2 regions of the Streptomyces sp. NPDC003011 genome follow, and region 2 is predicted to be linked to the other one. Evidence: riboswitches for the same ligand, from Rfam matches in the RefSeq annotation. Region 2 holds a riboswitch; the other holds the start of a gene.
What was found. Region 2 has a riboswitch for glycine ahead of gcvT (glycine cleavage system aminomethyltransferase GcvT). Riboswitches for the same ligand answer to the same signal wherever they lie in the genome.
Positions count from the first base shown of each region.

Region 1: linked by a shared signal. The riboswitch ahead of gcvP (aminomethyl-transferring glycine dehydrogenase) and the one ahead of gcvT (glycine cleavage system aminomethyltransferase GcvT) in region 2 are both predicted to bind glycine.

Region 1 covers NZ_JBSFTY010000070.1:1,533-13,488, forward strand. The annotation lists gene ACWD0J_RS30120 (sugar phosphate nucleotidyltransferase) at 1-1,892, shown strand, start outside; gene ACWD0J_RS30125 (DUF881 domain-containing protein) at 1,992-2,906, shown strand; gene ACWD0J_RS30130 (small basic family protein) at 2,903-3,235, shown strand; gene ACWD0J_RS30135 (DUF881 domain-containing protein) at 3,241-4,074, shown strand; gene ACWD0J_RS30140 (FHA domain-containing protein) at 4,136-5,095, shown strand; gene ftsR (transcriptional regulator FtsR) at 5,139-5,876, shown strand; gene ACWD0J_RS30150 (bifunctional nuclease family protein) at 5,960-6,433, shown strand; gene ACWD0J_RS30155 (MerR family transcriptional regulator) at 6,695-7,339, shown strand; gene ACWD0J_RS30160 (DNA polymerase IV) at 7,398-8,798, shown strand; gene ACWD0J_RS30165 (PRC-barrel domain-containing protein) at 9,427-9,798, opposite strand; glycine riboswitch at 9,914-10,009, shown strand; gene gcvP (aminomethyl-transferring glycine dehydrogenase) at 10,185-11,956, shown strand, end outside.
Region 2 covers NZ_JBSFTY010000023.1:58,590-70,545, forward strand. The annotation lists gene ACWD0J_RS14420 (ABC transporter ATP-binding protein) at 1-150, opposite strand, end outside; gene ACWD0J_RS14425 (ABC transporter ATP-binding protein) at 147-1,229, opposite strand; gene ACWD0J_RS14430 (ABC transporter permease) at 1,226-2,236, opposite strand; gene ACWD0J_RS14435 (ABC transporter substrate-binding protein) at 2,326-4,062, opposite strand; gene ACWD0J_RS14440 (ABC transporter permease) at 4,105-5,103, opposite strand; gene ACWD0J_RS14445 (enhanced serine sensitivity protein SseB C-terminal domain-containing protein) at 5,454-6,248, opposite strand; gene ACWD0J_RS14450 (enhanced serine sensitivity protein SseB) at 6,417-7,217, opposite strand; gene ACWD0J_RS14455 (AAA family ATPase) at 7,295-7,963, opposite strand; glycine riboswitch at 8,142-8,251, shown strand; glycine riboswitch at 8,252-8,365, shown strand; gene gcvT (glycine cleavage system aminomethyltransferase GcvT) at 8,400-9,542, shown strand; gene gcvH (glycine cleavage system protein GcvH) at 9,654-10,031, shown strand; gene glyA (serine hydroxymethyltransferase) at 10,047-11,327, shown strand; gene ACWD0J_RS14475 (L-serine ammonia-lyase) at 11,404-11,956, shown strand, end outside.

The sequences.
Region 1 (11,956 bases), on a different contig from region 2:
AGGAGGGCAAGCCGGTCTACGGCTATGTCGCCGAGGGCTACTGGGAGGACGTCGGCACGCACGAGAGCTACGTGAAGGCGCAGGCCGATGTCCTGGAGGGCAAGGTCGACGTCGAGCTCGACGGCTTCGAGATCTCGCCGGGCGTATGGGTGGCCGAAGGCGCAGAGGTGCACCCCGACGCGGTACTTCGTGGGCCCCTCTACATCGGGGACTACGCCAAGGTCGAGGCCGGCGCGGAAATCCGTGAGCACACGGTCGTCGGCTCGAACGTCGTCGTGAAGAGCGGAGCCTTTCTGCACAGGGCCGTCGTCCACGACAACGTGTACGTCGGGCAGCACAGCAATCTGCGTGGATGCGTCGTCGGAAAGAACACCGACATCATGCGTGCGGCGCGGATCGAGGACGGCGCGGTCATCGGTGACGAATGCCTGATCGGTGAAGAATCGATCGTGCAGGGCAACGTGCGGGTCTATCCGTTCAAGACCATCGAGGCCGGGGCGTTCGTCAACACCTCGGTGATCTGGGAGTCACGAGGGCAGGCGCATCTCTTCGGCGCGCGGGGGGTGTCCGGAATTCTGAACGTGGAGATCACGCCCGAGCTGGCCGTGCGGCTTGCCGGTGCTTACGCCACCACGCTCAAGAAGGGCTCGACCGTCACCACGGCTCGCGACCACTCGCGAGGTGCCCGTGCGCTCAAGCGGGCGGTCATTTCCGCTCTCCAGGCCAGCGCCATCGACGTACGCGACCTGGAGAACGTGCCGCTGCCCGTCGCCCGGCAGCAGACCGGACGGGGCAGTGCCGGCGGAATCATGATCCGGACCACGCCCGGAGTGCCGGATTCCGTGGACATCATGTTCTTCGACGGGCAGGGTGCCGACCTGTCCCAGGGCAGCCAGCGGAAGCTGGACCGGGTGTTCGCGCGGCAGGAGTACCGGCGGGCGTTCCCCGGCGAGATCGGGGACCTGCACTTCCCGGCCAGCGTCTTCGACTCGTACACCGGGTCGCTGCTGCGCAACGTCGATACGACGGGTGTCGCCGAGTCGGGTCTCAAGGTCGTCGTGGACGCCTCGAACGGCAGTGCCGGACTCGTCCTGCCCAGCCTGCTCGGCAAGCTCGGAGTGGACTCGCTGACGATCAATCCTGGTCTCGATGAGTCCCGGCCGACCGAGACGGCGGACATGCGCCGGTCGGGGCTGGTGCGGCTCGGTGAGATAGTCGCGTCCTCGCGCGCCGCGTTCGGTGTGCGCTTCGACCCGGTGGGCGAGCGGCTGTCCCTGGTGGACGAGAAGGGCCGCATCATCGAGGACGACCGGGCGCTGCTCGTCATGCTCGACCTGGTGGCCGCGGACCGGCGCAGCGGGCGCGTGGCGCTGCCGGTGACCACCACGCGGATCGCCGAGCAGGTCGCGGCGTACCACGGGACGCAGGTGGAGTGGACGACGACCTCGCCCGACGATCTGACCCGGGTCGGACGCGACGAGTCGACCATCTTCGGCGGGGACGGCAAGGGCGGCTTCATCGTTCCCGAGTTCAGCAGCGTCTTCGACGGCACGGCGGCCTTCGTACGGCTGATCGGGCTGGTCGCGCGGACGCAGTTGACGCTGAGCCAGATCGACGCGCGGATTCCGCGGGCACACGTCCTCAAGCGGGATCTGGCGACTCCGTGGGCCGTCAAGGGCCTTGTGATGCGGCGGGTCGTGGAAGCGGCCGGAGATCGCTTCGTGGACACCACCGATGGTGTGCGGGTGGTGGAGACCGACGGACGTTGGGTGATGGTGCTGCCCGACCCGGCCGAGGCTGTCACCCATCTGTGGGCGGAGGGGCCCGACGACGCCTCCGCGCAGGCCCTGCTCGACGAGTGGGCGGCGGTCGTGGACAGCGCCGGGCGCTGAAAACACGTACCACGCGCGCGTGCCGGACAAGCGTCCCCAAGGGGGCCTGTCCGGCGCGCCGGTGGGGCCGTTCGGAGGTAGTGGTCGCGACGTGGGACGATGTGCGGCATGCCGCAGCAGCCCCCCGTTCGGAGCACCCCCACGCGCACGTCGCGTCCGGACGCGTCCATGTCGCTGCTCACCAACGTCATGGACCACAGCCTCGACGAGGGGTACGCCGAGGCCGCCGCACGCAAGAAGGCCGACGGCACGGGCGGTATGCCCAAGACGCTCCGGGCGAAGCTCGGTCTTGCCGCAGGGCTGGTGCTCGCGGCCCTCGTCGTGACGGTCGGAGCGGCGCAGGCGCGGGTGGCGGCGCCCGTCGTCGCCAAGGAGCGCGAGGAACTGATCGACCGCATCGACCAGGAGACCGAGGGCGCGGACAAACTCGAGGACACTGTCGACGAGCTGCGCGACGACGTGAGCGCACGGCAGCGTGAGGCCCTGAAGAAGAGCGGCGACAGTGACCAGACCGAGCTGCTGGGTCTCCTGTCGGGCGCCACGGAGGTGCACGGCCCCGGAGTGAAGCTGGTCGTCGACGACGCCAAGGATGCCACCGCGGGCGGCGACGGCGGTCCGCGCGAGACCTCGGGGTTCTCCGACACCGGACGCGTGCGCGACCGCGACATGCAGCGGGTGGTCAACGGGCTGTGGGAGTCGGGCGCCGAGGCAGTGTCCGTCAACGGGCAGCGGCTGACGGCCCTGTCGGCGATCCGCGCCGCGGGCGAGGCGATACTGGTCGACAACAAGCCACTCGTGCCTCCGTATACGGTGCTTGCCGTGGGGGACGGGAAGCGGCTGAGCACCAGGTTCCAGAACAGCGCCGACGGGCTCTACCTGCACGCCCTGCAGGAGAACTTCGGGATCCGGACCGCCATCTCCGTGGAGGACGAGCTCCGGCTGCCCGCGGCACCGAGTGTGATCGTACGTACAGCACAGCCAGCACAGCCGAAAACTGAGAAGGACACATCGTGATCGCCGTACTGGGCCTCGTCGTGGGTGTCGTGGCCGGCCTGTTGGTCCGGCCCGAGGTTCCGGCGGTCGTCGAGCCGTATCTGCCGATCGCCGTCGTGGCGGCACTGGACGCCGTCTTCGGAGGTCTGCGGGCCATGCTCGACGGCATCTTCGACGACAAGGTGTTCGTCGTGTCGTTCCTGTCGAACGTGGTGGTGGCCGCGCTGATCGTGTTCCTGGGCGACAAGCTGGGTGTGGGTGCCCAGTTGTCGACCGGTGTCGTCGTGGTCCTCGGAATCCGTATCTTCTCGAATGCCGCGGCGATCCGTAGGCATGTGTTCCGGGCGTGAGGCCGATGAGCAACCAGGACGAGACACCGGACAACAGGCTGCGCAAGGAGCTGCCCGAGGAAGTGCCCGCCGGGGCGCGGCCTCCGGCCGGGGACGGCGGGCGGGCGGAGCCGCAGCTGACCGGTCGCCAGCGGTTGGTGAAGGGGCTGTGGCCGCCGCGCGTCACCAGGGCCCAACTCATCGTGGCCCTGCTCCTGTTCGGCCTGGGCTTCGGCCTGGCCGTCCAGGTCGCGTCGAACAGTGACAGCGGCAGCGCGCTGCGGGGTGCGCGTCAGGAAGATCTTGTGCGCATCCTCGATGAACTGGACGACCGTACGCAGCGTCTTGAAGACGAGAAGCAGGGCCTCGAAAAGCAGCGTGACGAGCTGGAGAACAGTTCGGACCAGGCCGAGGAAGCCCGCAAGCAGACGGTCGAGAAGGAGAGGCAGCTCGGGATCCTCGCCGGCACGGTGGCCGCGCAGGGGCCCGGCATCACGATGACCATCGGCGACACCAAGGGGACGGTCGAGGCGGACATGCTGCTCGACGCGGTCCAGGAGCTGCGCGCGGCCGGCGCGGAAGCGATCCAGGTGAACGGCGTGCGCGTCGTCGCGGGGACCTACCTGACGGATTCCGGCAACGGCGTGGGCGTCGACGGGAACAAGATCAAAGCTCCTTTTCGTTTCAAGGTCATCGGCCAGCCGCAGGACCTCGAGCCGGCGCTGAACATCCCTGGAGGTGTGGTGCAGACTCTTGAGAAGGAGCAGGCCACCGTGACCGTCGAACGCTCGGACAAGATCATTGTGGACGCCTTGCGAGCAGCGAAGCGGCCTGACTACGCTCGGTCGTCCTCGCGGTGAACCGGGGGTGCATGGCTGACGTCCGGCTAGGGCATGAGGTTGCGGGGGGTCGGCGCACCGATTGGGTGGTGCGTGGTGGAAACTGTCTGGTGGATACGGACGTTGTGAGGATGTCCGGGTCGACCGGTGTGTTCAATCAGGGTTCGTCCTGCCCCACGGGCGGGTCTGTTTCGGTCAAGGGGAATCGCCCGTGAAGTTGTTTGCGAAGTTGTTCGGCAAGAGCGCGCGAGAGGGCAGCGCCAATGCGACCGCCCGCCATCGCGCACAGCCTGACGCGGAAGGCCAGCGGCCGCTGTTCCGGGACCAGGTCGGTGGTCCGGGCGGTGACGTTTCCGGAGGTCAGGGCGCGCCGTCTGTTGACCCTGCCCAGTCCGGAGGCATAGGTTTCGGGCAACCGTCAACCTCAAGTACGGGTGGAGGGTTTTCCGCCGACCCGTATGCGTCCAACGCCCCTGGGGGGCAGCCGCGGCAGGAGGATCCGTCCATGTCGGCCCTGGTGTGTACGAGGTGCGGTAACCGCAACGCGGAGAACAGCCGCTTCTGCTCGAACTGCGGGGCGCCGCTGCGGGCCGGGGCGACGGCCGAGCGTCCTTCCGAGACCACGTCCACGATCTCCATCTCCGGGCTCGAGGCCTACGACGCCGAGGTCACGGGCCAGACGCAGATGCCGATGCTCTCCCCGGAGGCGCAGGCGGCCGTCGACGCGCTGCCGCTCGGGTCCGCGCTTCTGGTGGTCCGCCGTGGTCCGAACTCGGGCAGCCGCTTCCTTCTGGACGGTGACCTGACCACGGCCGGGCGTCACCCGCAGAGCGACATCTTCCTGGACGACGTGACGGTCTCCCGTCGGCACGTGGAGTTCCGTCGCGGCCAGGACGGCTCGTTCACCGTGGCCGACGTGGGCAGTCTGAACGGCACGTACGTCAACCGGGAGCGGATCGACCAGGTCGCTCTGAACAACGGTGACGAGGTGCAGATCGGCAAGTACCGGCTGGTGTTCTACGCGAGCCAGCGGGGCTACTGACCCTCTCCCGGACTGCGTCCGGGGGGACCCTCAGGGAAGGTCCATGCTTCAATCACCGAGCGGCGGTGCCGGGCACGGCACCGCCGCCGCGGACAGTGGGCTGATGAGCATCGGCACGGTGCTGAACGTGCTGCGCGACGAGTTTCCCGAAGTGACCATCTCCAAGATCCGTTTCCTGGAGTCGGAAGGACTCATCGAGCCGCGGCGTACCCCCTCGGGATACCGCAAGTTCAGCGTCGGCGACGTCGAACGCCTGAGCCATGTCCTGAGGATGCAGCGGGACCACTATCTGCCGCTCAAGGTGATCCGCGAGCATCTGGACGCCATGGAGCGCGGCGAGGCCGTACCGCTGCCGGTCCTGGGACGCCAGCGGGACGGCGAGGCCGTTCCGGAGACCTCCGAGGGGCCCACGGCGGCTCGGATCGGGCGGGACGAGCTGCTCGCCGCAGCGGAGATCAGCGAGCAGGAGCTGGAGGAGTGGGAGTCGTACGGGCTCGTCGCTCCGTTGCCGGACGGGTCCTATGACGCCGAGGCCGCCACTGTGGCCTCGCTCGTCGCCGAGCTGGGGAGGTTCGGGATCGAACCGCGGCATCTGCGGGTGATGAAGGCCGCCGCCGACCGTGAGGCCGGTCTGGTGGACCAGGTCGTGGCCCCGCTGAGGCGCCACCGCAACCCGCAGACCAGGGCCCACGCGGAAGCCCGTACGAAGGAGCTGGCCGGGCTCACGGTGAAACTGCACGCTGCGCTGGTGCAGACCGCTCTCGGCGTACGGCTGCCCTGACACCGGTCGTCACGCGGGGCGGATCGGTCACCCGTTTCCTGCCCGACTACCCAAACGTCCCGGGCACGGCCTAGGGTTGCTGTGTGAACGAGCTCGATGTCGTAGGTGTCCGGGTCGAAATGCCCTCCAACCAACCGATCGTGCTCCTGCGTGAAGTGGGAGGCGACCGCTACCTCCCCATCTGGATCGGGCCTGGGGAGGCTACGGCGATCGCCTTCGCGCAGCAGGGCATGGCCCCCGCCCGTCCGCTGACCCACGACCTGTTCAAGGACGTGCTGGAGGCCGTCGGCCAGGAGCTCACCGAAGTGCGCATCACGGATCTCCGTGAGGGCGTCTTCTACGCGGAGCTGGTGTTCGCCAGCGGCGTCGAGGTGAGCGCGCGGCCGTCCGATGCCATAGCGCTGGCCCTGCGCACCGGAACGCCGATCTACGGCAGTGACGGCGTGCTCGACGACGCGGGCATCGCGATCCCGGACGAGCAGGAGGACGAAGTGGAGAAGTTCCGCGAGTTCCTCGACCAGATCTCCCCCGAGGACTTCGGCACCAGCAGCCAGTGAGGCGCGGGCGGCCCGGCGGACGCGAGCAGTCCTGCCGGGCCCGTCCGTGTCCGTCGGCGTCTCACATGCCGGCATTTGCCAGCGGCGCGTGAGAGCGTCCTGCGGCCCGCTTCGAGCGCATTCGGCTAGCCTTTCCCCGCGGTGGGGTACGGGAAACCACTCTCAGGGTGATTATCACTCGGCGTGCCGAGTGTGGCGATCGTTGACGCACCCCTGGTGACTGCCTACCGTCGAGAAGGCAGGTCAAGGACGGAGGTCGGCGTGAGAAGCAGCGGCGACGGTACGGCTGGGGGTGCCCCCGGACGCAGTCTCGGGGCGAGCGGTCCGTACCCGCTTCACAGCAACGCGGCCGATCACGCTCCGCAGCGACCGACGGCCGTGCCGAGCAGCGGAGGGGCGACGTCCATGGCGTCCGAGCAGATCGGCTACCGCGGTCCGACGGCGTGCGCGGCCGCCGGCATCACGTACCGGCAACTGGACTACTGGGCCCGCACGGGGCTCGTCGAGCCGAGCGTGCGGCCCGCCTACGGGTCCGGCACACAGCGTCTGTACAGCTTCCGGGATGTCGTCATCCTGAAGGTGGTCAAGCGTTTTCTCGACACCGGTGTGTCGCTGCAGAACATCCGCACCGCGGTGCAGCATCTGCGCGAGAGCGGATTCCAAGACCTGGAGCGCATGACGCTGATGAGTGACGGCGCCACGGTCTACGAGTGCACCACGCCCGACGAGGTCCACGCGCTGCTTCAAGGCGGCCAGGGCATCTTCGGCATCGCCGTCGGCGTGGTGTGGCGGGACGTCGAGAGCGCCCTGTCGCAGTTGCACGGCGAGCGGGTCGACACCGGGGAGACCCTGGTCGGGCCCAACCCCGCCGATGAGCTGGCGCGGCGGCGCAACCGGGCGGTCTGACCGTCCTGCCCGCTCTTGGGCAGGGGCATTGTCAGTGGCGTAGGGCAGCATCGGAGATGTGAGAAGCGCGCCCACGATCCTGCATCTCGACATGGATGCCTTTTTCGCCTCGGCGGAGCAGGCGTCCAAGCCGAGCCTGCGCGGGAAGGCCGTCATCGTGGGCGGGCTGGGGCCGCGTGGGGTGGTGGCCACGGCGTCGTACGAGGCGCGGGTGTTCGGGGTGCACTCGGCGATGCCCATGGCCCAGGCGAGACGACTGGCGCCGAACGCGGCGTATCTCGTGCCGCGCTTCGCGTTCTACCGGGCGATCAGCGAGCAGGTGATGGGGCTGCTGCGGGGCCTGTCGCCGTTGGTGGAGCCGCTGAGTCTGGACGAGGCGTTCGTGGACCTGGAGGCCGGGGGAGCGGCCTGGGACGAGGAGTCGGCGCGGCTGGCCGCGGTGAAGCTGCGGGCGGACATACGGGCGGTGACGGGGCTGACGGGTTCGGTGGGGCTCGCCGCGTCCAAGATGCTCGCGAAGATCGCCTCGGAGCAGGCCAAGCCCGACGGGCTGGTGGTGATCGAGCCGGGGACCGAGCGGGCCATGCTGGGCCCGATGTCGGTGCGGACGCTGCCCGGGGTGGGGCCGGCGACGGGGGACCATCTGCGCCGGGCCGGGATCACCACGGTCGAGGAGATCGCGGAGGCGGGTGAGGACGAGCTCGTACGGCTGCTGGGGAAGGCGCACGGGCACGGGCTGTACGCCATGGCGCTGGCGCGGGACGAACGGCCTGTGGTGGCCGAGCGGGAGACGAAGTCGGTCTCGGTGGAGGACACGTACGACATCGACATCCATGACCGGGTCAGGGTGGGACTGGAGGTGCAGCGGCTGGCGGACCGGTGCGTGCGGCGGCTGCGGGAGGCGGGGCTGTCCGGGCGGACGATCGTGCTGAAGGTGCGGAGGTACGACTTCTCCACGCTGACGCGGTCCGAGACCTTGCGCGGGCCCACGGACGATCCGGCGGTGGTGCGGGAGGCCGCGGCCCGGTTGCTGGACTCCGTGGACACGACGGGGGGTGTGCGGCTGCTCGGGGTGGGGGTCAGCGGGCTGGCCGACTACACGCAGGAGGATCTGTTCGCGCAGGCCGCGGGGGAGCGGGAGCGAGTGGACTCCGGTCCGGTGGAAGCACCCGAGAACGGGCCGGCCGTGGAGCCCGAGGTGCCGGTCGAGCGGCGGTGGCCGTCGGGGCACGATGTGCGGCATGCCGAGTACGGGCATGGGTGGGTGCAGGGGAGCGGGCTGGGGCGGGTGACCGTGCGGTTCGAGACGCCTGACTCGGAGCCGGGGCGGGTGCGGACGTTTCGCGTCGACGACCCCGGGTTGCAGCCGGCGGAGCCGCTGCCGTTGGTGGCGGGGAGTTCTGGGACGGAGGCGAGGGCCGGGGGTGGGGGTGCTCCGGCGGGGGAGGTCTCGGCGTGATGGTTGTGACCGGCGTGCGTGCGGAGCGGCGGGGAGCTGGGGTGCGCGGAGGTTGGGTGCGTGCGGGTGGGACCGGCGGGGGTGGGGTGGCGCAGCTGCGCAGCCCGGCGCTTGCGGGGGTGCCGCCCGTGCCCGCCCGTGCCGTCCCAGCGGCACGACTGCCCGCGGATGGGCGGGGGAGGCGGGGACGGTCGCCTGTGTGCTGGGCGGGTGCGGGTGCGGCTGTGCCCGTGGTCGGGCTGGGGCAGTCGTGGCCCGTGGTTGGGCTGGGTCCGTAGGCGATGGCGTGTGGCGGCTGTGGGGGGTGACTGTGCGACGGCCGTGGTCGGGGACGGCTGGTGGTGACGCGGCGCGGTGACTGCCGTCGTGGGTGACGGTTGGTGGTGATGGTGCGGCTCACCGTGTGACGGTTGCGGGTGGGTGCGTGGCGGAGGGGGTGCGGGGCCTTCGCGGGGTGCGGTGTGGCGGGGGCAGGGGGACTGAGGCCGAGTCGTGGGGGTGCGGTCTGCCTGGGCTGCGACGGTCTGTGGAGGGGGGTGCGTTGTGGCTGGTGGTGCGGCTTGGGGAGGAGGTTGGACCGTGGGGTGTGCGTGGGGGCTGGGCTGTCGGCTCGGGGTCGGTGGGGGCGTCAGGGATCGTCCGTGCCGGCCAGTTTGCCGAAGTCGTGGTCCGGGAGCGGGGGAGGGGCGGACAGGTCGAGGCCGTAGTGGTGGTAGAGCTGGAGTTCCTGCTCGGGGGAGAGGTGGCGGCCTACGCCGAAGTCGGGGGCGTCCCTGATCAGGGCGCGGTCGAAGGGGACGCGGAGGGCGCCCTCGATCAGTTCGCTGGGCTCCAGGGGAACGAAGGCGTCCCGGGAGAAGAGGCCGGTGCGTATGGCCGCCCACTCGGGTACGCCGGTCGCGTCGTCGAGGTAGATCTCGTCGATCGTCCCGATCTTGGTGCCGTTGCGGTCGAACGCCTTGCGGCCGATCAGGTTGCGCGGATCGATGTCGCTCTGCACGGGCCCTCCACTAGGGTCGCAACTCATCCGTAAGCACTACGAAAGAGCACATTCAGGGAGGCGGCCACTCGAACGCTCGGGCGTTGACCGCGCTGGTACGCTGACAAACGGCTGCTGATCCCATGCGGGAGAGTCCTCCAGACATCACCGGAGGCGCCGAAGGAGCAAATCCTCCCCGGAATCTCTCAGGCCCACGTACCGCATGGACGAGGTCACTCTGGAAAGCAGGGCGGGTGTCGACGGCTTCCGCTCTCACCGACGGTGAAAACCGGGCGCCCTCGGGTGCCCGGTGAAGCTCTCAGGTTGAGATGACAGAGGGGGAGGCCGTCCGGGTACCCGTGCCGTGGTGCCCCTCGAAGGTCGCGTCAGACCAGGAGGCCTCCGCAATGACCGCCCACCGCATTCCGCTCTCGGAGCTGGAGCAGGGAATCCCGTTCGAACAGCGCCACATCGGGCCCGACCAGGAAGCGCGGGCCAAGATGCTCGCCCAGGTCGGGTACGGCTCGCTGGACGAGCTCACCGCCGCCGCCGTGCCGGACGTGATCAAGAACGCCGACGCGCTGGACCTGCCCGGTGCGCGGACCGAGGCCGAGGTGCTGGCCGAGCTGCGGTCGCTGGCCGATCGCAACCAGGTCCTCGACTCCATGATCGGACTCGGGTACTACGGAACCTTCACGCCGCCCGTGATCCTGCGCAACGTGATGGAGAACCCCGCCTGGTACACCGCTTACACGCCCTACCAGCCGGAGATCTCCCAGGGGCGTCTCGAAGCGCTGCTGAACTTCCAGACCATGGTCGCCGAGCTCACCGGGCTGCCGACCTCCGGTGCCTCGCTGCTGGACGAGGGCACGGCCGCCGCCGAGGCGCTGGCGCTGTCCCGGCGCATGGGCAGGAACAAGAAGGGGCTGTTCCTGGTCGACGCGGACGTGCTGCCGCAGACCATCGCGGTGATCCGGACCCGTGCCGAGTCGACCGGCGTGGAGGTCGTCGTCGCCGACCTCGATGACGGCATCCCGGCCGAGCTCGGCGAGCGCGAGATCAACGGCGTGCTGATCCAGTACCCGGGAGCCTCCGGTGCCGTCCGTGACATCGAGCCGGTCATCGCGCAGGCCCACGAGCTCGGCGCGCTCGTGACCGTCGCCGCCGATCTGCTGGCGCTGACACTGCTGAAGTCGCCGGGGGAACTCGGTGCGGACATCGCCGTCGGGACGACCCAGCGGTTCGGTGTGCCGATGGGCTTCGGCGGGCCGCATGCCGGATACATGGCCGTGCGGGAGAAGTTCGCGCGCAGCCTGCCCGGACGGCTCGTGGGCGTGTCCGTGGACGCGGACGGGAACAGGGCGTACCGGCTGGCGCTGCAGACGCGTGAGCAGCACATCCGCCGGGAGAAGGCGACCAGCAACATCTGTACGGCGCAGGTGCTGCTCGCGGTGATGGCCGCCATGTACGCCGTCTACCACGGGCCCCAGGGCCTCAAGAGCATCGCGCGGCGCACCCACCGGTACGCCACGATCCTCGCCGCCGGGCTGACGGCCGGCGGGGTCGAGGTCGTGCACGGCTCCTACTTCGACACCCTGACCGCGCGGGTGCCCGCGGAGGCCGCCCAGGTCGTCGCCGCCGCGCGGGAGAACGGGGTCAACCTGCGGCTCGTGGACGCCGACCACGTGTCCATGGCCTGCGACGAGACGACCGGGCGGGCCCAGCTGAGCGCGGTGTGGGCCGCTTTCGGGGTCGAGGGTCACATCGACGCGCTCGACGCGGCCACCGAGGACTCGCTCCCGGCCGCGCTGCTGCGCACCGACGACTACCTCACGCACCCGGTCTTCCACCAGTACCGCTCCGAGACCGCGATGCTGCGCTACCTGCGCCGGCTCGCCGACCGGGACTACGCGCTCGACCGCGGCATGATCCCGCTGGGCTCCTGCACCATGAAGCTCAACGCGACCACGGAGATGGAGCCGGTCACCTGGCCCGAGTTCGGGCAGCTGCATCCCTTCGCGCCCGTCGAGCAGGCGCAGGGCTATCTCACGCTCATCCGCGAGCTGGAGGAACGTCTCGCCGAGGTCACCGGGTACGACAAGGTGTCGTTGCAGCCCAACGCGGGTTCGCAGGGCGAGCTGGCGGGACTGCTCGCCGTACGCGGATACCACCGCGCCCG
Region 2 (11,956 bases):
CGCGTGCACCGCGCCGACCTGCCGCTGGAGCAGGCCCTTGCGGATCGGGAAGTGTTTCTGCAGACCGGTGACCTTCAGCAGCACCTCGCCGTCGGCACGACGGGGCCCTTCGCTCTGTGCGGGGATGGTCTCCGCCTTCTCATCGCTCACAGCTTCGGCGCAATCTCTTCGATCCAGATACGCTCCCGCTGCTCCTGCGTCATGTGACAGGCGGCCCAGTGCCGGCCGCCGACCTCGGTCAGCTCGGGACGGACCGTGCGGGTGACGTTGTCCTTGGGGATGTCGGCGTACGGGCAGCGCGGGTTGAAGGCGCAGCCGTCCGGGATGTTGATCAGCGAGGGCGGCGAGCCCTGGATCGGGATGAGGCGCTCGGTCTCCTCGCGGTCGAGCCGCGGCATCGAGCCGAGCAGACCCCAGGTGTAGGGATGGCGGGGTTCGGAGAACACCGCGTCGGCCGGTCCGCGCTCCACACACCGACCGCCGTACATGACCAGCAGTTCGTCGGCCATCTCGGCGACGACACCGAGATCGTGCGTGATCATGATGACCGCGGAGCCGAACTCCTTCTGCAGATCCCGGATCAGGTCCAGGATCTGCGCCTGCACGGTGACGTCCAGGGCGGTGGTCGGCTCATCCGCGATGAGCAGTTCGGGATTGTTCACCAGCGACATCGCGATCATCGCGCGCTGGCGCATACCGCCGGAGAACTCGTGCGGATAGCTGTCCACGCGCTTGTGGGGCTCCGGGATGCCGACGCGGTCCAGCATCTCGACGGCGCGCTGCTTGGCCACCTTCTTGTGGACCTTGTGATGGACCCGGTAGGCCTCCACGATCTGCTGGCCGACCGTGTAGTACGGGTGCATCGCCGACAGCGGATCCTGGAAGATCATGGCCATCTTGCGGCCGCGCAGCCGCCGTACCTCGTCCGGGTGGGCGCCGATCAGTTCCTGCCCGTCCAGCCACACCTCGCCGGAGACCTTGGCGTTGGCCGAGCGGTGCAGGCCCATGACGCCGAGCGAGGTGACGGACTTGCCGGAACCGGACTCGCCGACGATGCCCAGGGTGCTGCCCCGCCGTACGTCGAAGCTGACGCCGTCCACGGACTTGACCAGTCCGTCGTCCGTCGTGAAGTGGATGCGCAGATCACGGACGGACAGGAACGCGTCGTCCGCGTCGGACGGGGCGACGGTGGCCGGTTCGCCGAGCGCGGCTTTGTCGGGCTTGCTCACGAGTACCTCACCCGGGGGTCGATGGCTGCGTACACCAGGTCGACGACGAGATTGCAGAAGACGATGAAGAAGGCGGCGACCAGGGTCACGCCCATCACGATGGGCAGGTCGTTGTCCTTGATGGACTGGACGGCGTAGGCGCCGATGCCCTGCAGGGAGAAGACCGTCTCGGTGAGCACCGCGGAACCGATGAGGGTGCCGAAGTCCATGCCGAAGATGGTGACGATCGGGGTCAGCGCGGAGCGCAGCCCGTGCTTGGCCACCACCGTGCTCTCCCTGAGGCCCTTGGCCCGGGCCGTGCGGATGTAGTCCTCGTTCATCGTCTCCAGCATGCCCGCCCGGGTGAGCCTGGCGTACAGCGCGGAGAACAGGAAGGCGAGGCTGATCCAGGGCAACAGCAGGTGCCAGGCCCAGTCCGCCGGGTTCTGGGTGAACGGGATGTAGTCGATGCTGTCCCAGATGGGGATCTCGTACACGAACAGGGCGTTGAGCACCTGGCCGGTGAAGAAGATGGGGAGCGAGACGCCGGCGAGCGCGATGAACATCGAGATGCGGTCGATCGGGCTGCCCTTGCGGAGGGCGGAGACGACGCCGGTGGTGACACCGAAGATCAGCCAGACCACCGCGGCACCGATGGCCAGCGAGAACGAGACCGGGATCCGCTGTTCCAGCTGGGGCCACACCTCCACGTGGCTCTTGAAGGAGTACCCGAAGCAGGGGGCGTCGCAGTGGGTGGCGTCGGGCCCGAACTTGTAGTCGGCGCCCACCACCAGGCCCTTGATGTAGTCCATGAACTGGACGGCGAGGGGCTGGTCGAGGCCCAGGTTCTTCTTGATCGCGGCGACGGACTCGGGGTTGGCGTCCTTGCCCACGTACTGCGTTGCGAGCTGGTCGGCTGTCTGGCCGCCCAGCCTGGGGACCAGGAAGAAGATCGCGAAGGTGACTGCGCTGACCACCAGCAGCAACAGCACCGCGCCCATGACGCGTCGGAGGATGTACGCAGCCACAGCTGTACGGCTCCGGGTGGCCGTGACGGAGCGTGTCCGCCACGGCCACCCGGTGCCTTCACCTGCCTTTCAGGGAATCAGGCCTGCTGTTACTTCGAGGAACTCATCAGCAGGTAGTCGTACATGCCGAGATACGCCTGCGTGACCGTCACGTTGGTCGCCGACTTCGGCCTGAGCAGCAGGTTCTTGCGGTAGAAGAGCGGCACGACGGACGCGTTGTCCAGCACCATCTTGTCGATGTCACCCCAGGCCTTGGTGCGGGCCGCGTCGTCGGTGTTGGCGATCGCGTCCGTCAGGGCCTTGTTGATCTTCGGGTCGTTCAGCTCCATCAGGTTGTTGCCGCCCGAGGGCTTGATGGCGGCACCGTTGATGATCTGGTCGAGGAAGCCGAAACCGGTCGGCCAGTCGGCACCCCAGGCCATCGACAGCATGCCGAGCTTGTTGTCGTGCACGTAGCTCGGGACACCGGCGAAGTTGGAGAAGTACTTGCCCGAAGGGAACTGCTTGATCTCGACGTTGACGCCGATGCCCTTGAGGGACTCCTGGACGGCCGTGGCGGCCGCCACCTCGGCGGGACGGTCGGAGCGAGCGGTCAGGATCGTGTCGAAGCCGTTCGGCTTGCCGCACGCCTTCAGCTCTGCCTTGGCCTTGGCCACGTCACCCTTGTGACCCTCGGTCGCGTAGGTGTCGAACTTGGTGTAGCCGTTGACCGACGGCGGCAGCAGCGTGGTCGCCACGTCGCCCTTGGGCGTGCCGCCCACCGCGTCGAGCACGGACTGCTTGTTCAGACCCCACTGCACGGCCTTGCGGCAGTGCGCGTTGTCGAACGGCTTCACGTTGACGTTCAGCGCGATGTACTGCGTGGCGCCGGCGTACGAGTTGTCCGTCTGCTTCACGTTGTTGCCGGTCAGCACCTTGGGCTGGGTCTGGGGCTGCACACCGGTGCCGGCCGCGTCGGCCGTGATCTTGTCAGCCAGCAGGTCGTTGTCGACCGTGACCGGGTTGACCTTGAACTTGATCGTGACCTTGTCCGGCAGCGCCTTGCGGATCGGGTCGGTCTTCGCGTCCCACTGCGGGTTGCGCACCAGGGTGGCGCTGCGGCCCTCCTCGTACGACTGGAACTGGTAGGGACCCGAGGACACCATGTGCTGCACGTACTTCGCGCCGTCGTCCTTGGCCTTCGGCACCGGCGCCGTCTGCGAGTACGTCGCCAGGTAGTCGAAGTCGGCGAACGGCTGCTTCAGCTTGAAGACGATCGTCCGGTCGTCCGGCGTCTGGATGGACTTGATGCCGTCGGCCGACTTGTCCTTGTAGGGACCCTTGTACGCGTCGCCGCCCTCCAGGTACGCCTTGAAGTACGTGGGCCCGTTGGACAGGGCCTCGGGCGCGAAGTTGGAGCGCTCGATCGCGTACTTGACGTCCTTGGACGTGATGGGCGTGCCGTCCTGGAACTTGACGCCCGCGCGCAGCTTGTACGTCCAGGTCTTGGCGTCGGCGCTCGGCTTGCCCAGGGACTCCGCGAGGTCCGGGACGACCGTGAGGCCTTCCTTGCCGGCCGCCGGCTTGAACGTGGTGAGCGTACGCGCGTAGAGCCGGGAGAAGTTCTGCACCCAGCCGTAGTACGTGTTGCCCGGGTCCAGCGAGTCCGGCACGTCGGAGTGTTCCAGGCTGAGTGTCCCTCCCTTCTTGCTCGACGCGTTGACGATGGAGGTGAGCGCCGCGTCCTTCGCGCCGTTGCCTCCGTTGTCGTTGTCGTTGTCCCCGCCGCCACCACATGCGGCAGCACCCAGCGAGAGTGCCAGGACCGACGCCACAGCGGCGGTCACCCTTCTCGTCTTCACCTGAGGAAATCCCCCTCTATCGATGGATCACTTGCTGCGAGGATCGAGGGCGTCACGCAGCCCGTCACCCAGCAGGTTGAAGGCCAGGACGGTGATGAAAATCGCCAGTCCGGGCACGAACATGTACTGAGGATCCGCGGTGTAGAGATCCACAGCGTTGCTGAGCATGCCTCCCCAGGAGGCCTGGGGCGGCGCGATGCCGACTCCGAGGAAGCTCAGCGCGGCCTCGAAAAGGATGTTCGTCGGGATGATCAGCGTCGAGTAGACGAGGATCGGCGCGACGAGGTTGGGGAGCAACTCCCGGAACAGGACGTACGGTCCGCGCGCGCCCAGGCTCTTGGCGGCCTCGATGAACTCCCGTTGCCGCAGGGTCATCGTCTGCGCGCGCACGATGCGGCCGATGTACGGCCAGCTGAAGAAGCCGATCACGAAGATCAACACGCAGATGCGCAGCGGGAGTCCGGTGAGTCCGAAGAAGCCGTCCTGGACCGACGCGGAGATGGAGATGGCGAACAGCAGCAGCGGGAAGGCCAGGAACGTGTCCATCATCTTGCTGATGAGGGAGTCGATCCACCCTCCGTAGTAGCCGGCCACGATGCCGAGCACGGTGCCGATCACCACCGAGAGGACGGTGGCACCCCCGGCGACCAGCAGGGACACCCACGACCCGTCGATGATGCGGGCGAGCATGTCACGGCCGTACTGGGGATCGACGCCGAGCGGGTGGTCCCAACTCATGCCGCCCCAGCCGCCCTTGGGGGCGAGCAGGGCCGGATCGATCAAGTCCTGGTGGAACTTGTTGGGGTCGAGGTCGAACACCCACTGGATCGGCTTCGAGAACACCGCCATCAGAACGAGCAGGGCGACGACCACGCCGCCCGCCATCGCCACCTTGTCGCGCTTGAAGCGCGTCCAGGCGATCTGACTGAGCGAACGCCCTTCGATCTGGCTCTTCTTGACTCCGGCGAGAACGGCCTCGGGCTGCGCTCCGGCCTCCGCCCCGGTGGTCTCGATCGGTGCGGTCACAGTGAGATTGACCCCTCTCGGGTCGACGATCGCCGACCCCCCTGGCTGCCGCTGTAGCGGTTGCTTCTCCTCGCACACGGGACCGACCGGCCCGCGTCTCACGGGAGTCTTCAACGCTTTGGCGATCAGTCGCCAGACTTGGCGGTGAAAGGATGCGTAACCGTGATGCTGCTTGGGGGGTTCCGTTATCCGGACGAGGGGTAACGCGGGCCGGACGTGGGCTAGTTGGGGCAAACGGGACAGGTGATGCTTTATCACCTCGGTCTACGCGCGAAGAAGTGGGCGGGCCACTGCGGCGGACGCCCCGGCCACCGCTCTCCGCGGCGGGCCGGCCGGTGCCGTCGACGGGGTCAGTAGCCGCTGCGGGCCGGCGGGTACCCGTAACCCGCCGCAGGCCCCTGAGCCGGGGCGGCGTGGGCCTCGCGGTCGTAGAACGGGCGGGCGCCGGCCCGCATCCACAGGGCGACCGGGTCGTACTCGTCGGACATCGCCACGGTCGACACCGGCAGTCCGTCCGGCACCGCGCCGATGGACTGCTGCATCATCGCGCGCACCGAGTCGACGGCCGGCGGGCTGGTGTCGTACACGTCGAGCCCGATCGCGAGATACGGCGCCCCGAGCGCGGGCTGCACCCAGGCGCGGCGCAGGGCGCGGACGGCCGGGGTGCGGTGGGCGTTCTGCGCGAGCAGGGCGTAGAACTGCGGGATCTCGATGGCGGGTTCGGACAGCCGCAGGGGACCGGCGGGCTGGCGTTCCAGGCCGGTGGCGATCCGGCGCAGGTCGAGCCAGGGGATGCCGACGCCGCCGCCCGGGGCGTGCGGGTTGAGCCAGAGGCCGTAGTGGTCGGGGTAGAGGGTGCGGGCCACGTCGAGACCGTCGACCACTTCGTACGATCTGTTCCAGCCGCTGGCCGACAACTCCTGGGCGGAGGTGACGCAGGGGGCGTAGCCGTACCCGTCGACCTGCATGTTCCCGTACTGGGCGTCGGGGGAGCCGGCCTGGCCGTGCCACAGCAGCATCCAGATCTGGCCGGAGGACGGGGTCGCGAGCGCGCGCAGGAGTGCCTCGTAGGCGTCGTAACGCCCGGGCGTCACCTGGCGCAGCATGTGCTCGACCTGCCCGGTCGCGATGCCGCTGGCGCTCACCTGTACCGCCCCTTCGAGAGTCTGCCCCGCAGTATGGAACCAGCTTAAGTGGAGGTGCCCCCGACACAGCCCAGCAGCGCGGGGCCTCTCGTCGCCGACGGGTGCGGGCGGTGCGGCCGGCCGCGCGGTTCCCGGCGTCCCCGGGGTGGGCCGCCCCCGGCGGGATTCCTAGTGGTCCCCCGTGTGGAAGGGCCGGACCGTCTCCCTCATCCAGTGGCCCACCGGGTCGTCCGCCACGTCCAGAAGGACCAGGTTGACGGGCCACGGGGCCGGGGCCCGGGTGAGGGCCCGGGACAGGGCCTCCATGGGGAGCGCCCGTATGTCTCCCTCACACTGGGACAGTTCCACGCCCACGAACATCACCGGGTCGGCCGTCTCGATGGCGGCGAGGCAGCGGCGGGCCGTGCGGACCACGCCGGTCGCGGCGAACTCGGAGGAGGCCGCGGCCAGGAAGTCCACCGGGTCGTCCTGCCAGTCGGGCTCGTACAGCTTGACCCGGCCGCCGCTCGCGGGGCCGTCCAGCGGGGTGCGGCCCGCCCGGCACAGGCCGGCGACGGCCGCCGGCGGGAGCGGGACGCCGACCGTGCCGTCCGGGTTCACGGCGAGGCCGACCTGGGGCGGCAGTCCGCGCGCGAACTCGACGGCGGGGGCGATGGTGTACGCCATGTGCGAGCCGGCGACCTGCCGGAACTGTTCCTCGGAGCTGAACACCGGCACATAGGCCTGGCCCTCGATCTCCAGGGTGGGCAGGTCGAGCGGGCCGCTGTGCGGACCGCCGCCGTTGGGCAGCGGAACCCAGACGAAGCTGCGGCCCAGCACCTCGATGATCCGCCCGCCCGCCCCGGGGATGCCGAGGGAGGCGGAGAGCACTTCCTCCAGTTCGTTGCCGGGCCATCCGCCGTGCGGGTGGGGGTGCGCCTGTGCCGGGAAGCCCGGGAAGTCAGCGGGGAGATCCGCCGGGAAGTCCATCTGCCTGCCTACCGCCTGCCGAGTACCGCTTGCTGTGGCTGAAAAGGCTAACGGGTACGGAGCACACCGTGGAGGTGTCAGCCGGTGAAGCCGATCCGGAGCAGCACGTTCGCCGCGTCCCGGTCGATCAGCACCGCCGAACCGCAGCCCGGCGGCAGGTCGCCCTGCTCGACCGCGCTGATCAGGCGGGACGCGGCGCTCCGGTGGCGCAGGAACGCGTACCGCGAGACGCCCCGGCCGCGCTCCCGCTGGCCCTCCAGAGCGAGACCGGGGGTGACGTCGAGCAGCAGCAGGCGCAGAGTGCCGCCCCGGCGGCGGGCCTCCCGGGCCAGCCAGCGGCGCACCCAGGCCTGCGTACCGCAGTCGTGCACCACGACACCCTCGCCGGAGCGCAGCGCGCGGCGCAGGCCGGCGTAGTGCGCGGCGCGGACGAGCGGGCGGTAGAGCGCGTACGGCACAGAACGCGGCATCCGCGCGTCCCAGCGGTCGCGGGTGTCCTGGGAGTCGATGCGGGTGCCCTTGACGGTGCGCCGCATCAGCGTGGACTTGCCGCTGCCGGGCAGGCCGGTGATCACGACGAGGTCCTTGGGGCCGAAGAGCAGCGCGTGCGGGCTCTGGCCGCCCCGCTCGCGGAGGTCGCGGACGACGGGTGCGCCGATCGGGTGGCAGGCCTCCGTGGCCGGAGCCGTCGGCTGCCCGGGCAGCGCGAGGGCCGAGGTGGTGGCGTACGCCGTGGTCCTGTTCACCGTGATCGTCCTCCCCTGGGGTGGTCACGCGTCCCATCCCCGTCGAGTGTAAAGAGAAGGTAATGCGCGGTGTCTCGTGTTTTCGTGCACGTCCTGCCACAAGCCGGTCACAATATGTGGCCTGCCGCCGTCGGCCGATGCGTGCAATGATGTCGGCGCCAACTGCATACCGGCCGTTTGAATCCGCGCGGGAGAGTTCCGGGCCGTACCTCTGGGGTACGAGTGCCCGGGCGCCGAAGGAGCAAGTCCCTCCCTTGAATCTCTCAGGCCCCGTACCGCGCGGGCGAGGCACATCTGAAAAGCGGGCCGCTGCGACAGCGGCTCCACCCACGGTGCAAGTCACGACCACCGTTTCGCGGGGTCGTGACGAACCTCTCAGGTTCCGATGACAGATGGGGAGGAACGACCTCGCCGTCATGCCCTGGGAGACCGACCGATGAGCAGTACCGCATCCCCCGACAAGCGCCGTACCGCGCTCGACGCCCTGCATCGTTCGCTGGGCGCGACGATGACCGACTTCGCCGGCTGGGACATGCCGCTGCGCTACGGCTCCGAGCGCGACGAGCACCTCGCCGTACGCACGAGGGCCGGGCTCTTCGACCTCTCGCACATGGGCGAGATCACGGTGACCGGCCCGCAGGCCGCCGCGCTCCTCGACTACGCGCTGGTCGGCGACATCGGGGGCGTCAAGGCCGGCCGGGCCCGCTACACCATGATCTGCCGGGCCGACGGCGGCATCCTGGACGACCTGATCGTCTACCGGCTGGCCGACACCGAGGCCGGGTCCGCCCGGTACATGGTCGTCGCCAACGCCTCCAACGCCCAAGTGGTCCTGGACGCGCTGACCGAGCGTGCGGCGGGCTTCGACGCGCAGGTCCGTGACGACCGGGACGCCTACGCCCTGATCGCCGTGCAGGGCCCCGAGTCGCCGGGCGTCCTGAAGTCCCTCACCGACGCCGGCCTCGACGGCCTGAAGTACTACGCCGGGCTGGCCGGCACCGTCGCCGGTGTCCCCGCCCTGATCGCCCGCACCGGCTACACCGGCGAGGACGGCTTCGAGCTGTTCGTGCGGCCGGAGCACGCCGTGGAGCTGTGGCAGGCGCTGACGAAGGCCGGCGAGGGCGTCGGCCTGGTCCCGTGCGGACTGTCCTGCCGGGACACGCTGCGCCTGGAGGCGGGCATGCCGCTGTACGGGCACGAGCTGTCGACCTCCCTCACCCCCTTCGACGCCGGGCTCGGCCGGGTGGTGAAGTTCGGGAAGGAGGGCGACTTCGTGGGGCGCGAGGCGCTCGCCGAGGCCGCTTCCCGCGCCGAGAGCAGCCCCCCGCGCGTCCTCGTCGGCCTGGTCGCCGAGGGGCGTCGCGTCCCGCGCGCCGGGTACGCGGTCGTGGCCGGCGGCGAGGTGATCGGCGAGGTCACCTCCGGTGCCCCCTCCCCCACCCTCGGCAGGCCGATCGCGATGGCGTACGTCGATCCCGCGCACGCGGCGCCGGGCACCACGGGTGTCGGCGTGGACATCCGGGGCAGTCACGAGCCGTACGAGGTCGTGGCGCTGCCGTTCTACAAGCGTCAGAAGTAGCCACCGGGCCGGGTCCCCGTGTGTGACCCCGCGCACATGTGTGCTGCTCACGCACGTTTCCAGCAGTCCCCCCTTCCTCAGCACTCCCCCGCGTACAGGAGAATTCAGGCCATGAGCAACCCCCAGCAGCTGCGCTACAGCAAGGAACACGAGTGGCTGTCCGGCGCCGAGGACGGCGTCGCGACGGTCGGCATCACGGAGCACGCGGCCAACGCGCTCGGTGACGTCGTCTTCGTGCAGCTCCCGGAGGCCGGTACCACCGTGGTCGCGGGCGAGACCTGCGGCGAGCTGGAGTCGACCAAGTCGGTCAGCGACCTGTACTCCCCGGTCAGCGGTGAGGTCACCGAGGTCAACGAGGACGTGGTGAACGACCCGTCGCTGGTGAACTCCGCCCCCTTCGAGGGCGGCTGGCTGTTCAAGGTACGCGTCACGGAGGAGCCGGCCGATCTGCTCTCCGCCGACGAGTACACCGCCTTTTCCGCCGGCTGAGGAGTCGTGGACCTGATGTCCGTACTGAACACGCCCCTGCACGAGCTCGACCCGGAGGTCGCCGCCGCCGTCGACGCCGAACTGGGCCGCCAGCAGTCCACCCTGGAGATGATCGCCTCCGAGAACTTCGCGCCGGTCGCGGTGCTGGAGGCACAGGGCTCGGTCCTCACCAACAAGTACGCCGAGGGCTACCCGGGCCGCCGCTACTACGGCGGCTGCGAGCACGTCGACGTCACCGAGCAGATCGCGATCGACCGGGTCAAGGAGCTGTTCGGCGCCGAGTACGCCAACGTGCAGCCCCACTCGGGCGCCTCCGCCAACCAGGCCGCCCTGTTCGCGCTGGCCCAGCCCGGCGACACCATCCTCGGGCTGGACCTCGCCCACGGCGGCCACCTGACCCACGGGATGCGGCTGAACTTCTCCGGCAAGCAGTTCGACGTGGTCGCCTATCACGTCGACTCCGCCACCGGTCTGGTCGACATGGCCGAGCTGGAGCGGCTCGCCAAGGAGCACCGGCCCAAGGTGATCATCGCGGGCTGGTCGGCGTACCCGCGTCAGCTGGACTTCGCGGAGTTCCGCCGGATCGCCGACGAGGTCGGCGCGTACCTGTGGGTCGACATGGCGCACTTCGCGGGCCTGGTCGCGGCCGGCCTGCACCCGAACCCGGTGGAGTACGCGGACGTGGTCACCTCCACCACCCACAAGACGCTGGGCGGGCCCCGCGGCGGCATCATCCTGGCGAAGAAGGACTTCGCCAAGAAGCTGAACTCGTCCGTCTTCCCGGGCTTCCAGGGCGGCCCGCTGGAGCACGTGATCGCCGCCAAGGCGGTCTCGTTCAAGGTCGCGGCGAGCGAGGACTTCAAGGAGCGCCAGCGGCGTACGGTGGAGGGAGCGCGGATCCTCGCCGAGCGTCTGACGGCGGCCGACGCCCGCGAGGCCGGGATCGACGTCCTGTCCGGCGGTACCGACGTGCACCTGATCCTGGTCGACCTGCGCGCGTCCGAGCTGGACGGGCGGGCGGCCGAGGACCGGCTCCACGAGGTCGGCATCACGGTCAACCGCAACGCCGTCCCGAACGACCCGCGGCCGCCGATGGTGACGTCGGGTCTGCGGATCGGCACGCCCGCCCTGGCCACCCGCGGCTTCACCGCCGAGGACTTCGCCGAGGTCGCGGACGTCATCGCGCAGACCCTGAAGGCGCCCTCCCCCTTCGGGGAGGCCGACGTGGTGGCGCTGAAGGCCCGGGTCACGGCTCTCGCCGACAAGCACCCGCTGTATCCCGGTCTGAACAAGTAGTTCCTTTGTGTGGCGCGCCCCGCACACTCGTCGTACGGGGCGCGCCCCCTGCACCACCCCGTCCTGAGGAGTCACCGTGGCCATATCGGTCTTCGACCTGTTCTCGATCGGCATCGGCCCGTCCAGCTCCCACACGGTCGGCCCGATGCGCGCGGCCCGTATCTTCGCCCGCCGGCTGCGCAACGAGGACCTGCTGGGCTCGGTCGCGACGGTGCGCACCGAGCTGTACGGCTCCCTGGGCGCGACCGGCCACGGGCACGGCACGCCCAAGGCGGTGCTGCTCGGGCTGGAGGGCGACTCGCCGCGCACGGTGGACGTGGAGTCGGCGGACGACCGGGTGGCGCGGATCAGGGAGACGGGCCGCATCCGGCTCCTCGACGAGCACGAGATCCCGTTCTCCTTCGACCAGGACCTGGTCCTGCACCGCCGCAAGACCCTCCCCTACCACGCGAACGGCATGACCCTGTGGGCGTACGACGCCTCGGGGGCGGAGCTGCTGTCCAAGACGTACTACTCGGTGGGCGGCGGTTTCGTCGTCGACGAGGACGCGGTGGGCGCGGACCGCATCAAGCTGGACGACACCGTGCTCAAGTACCCGTTCCGCACGGGCGACGAGCTGCTGCGGCTGA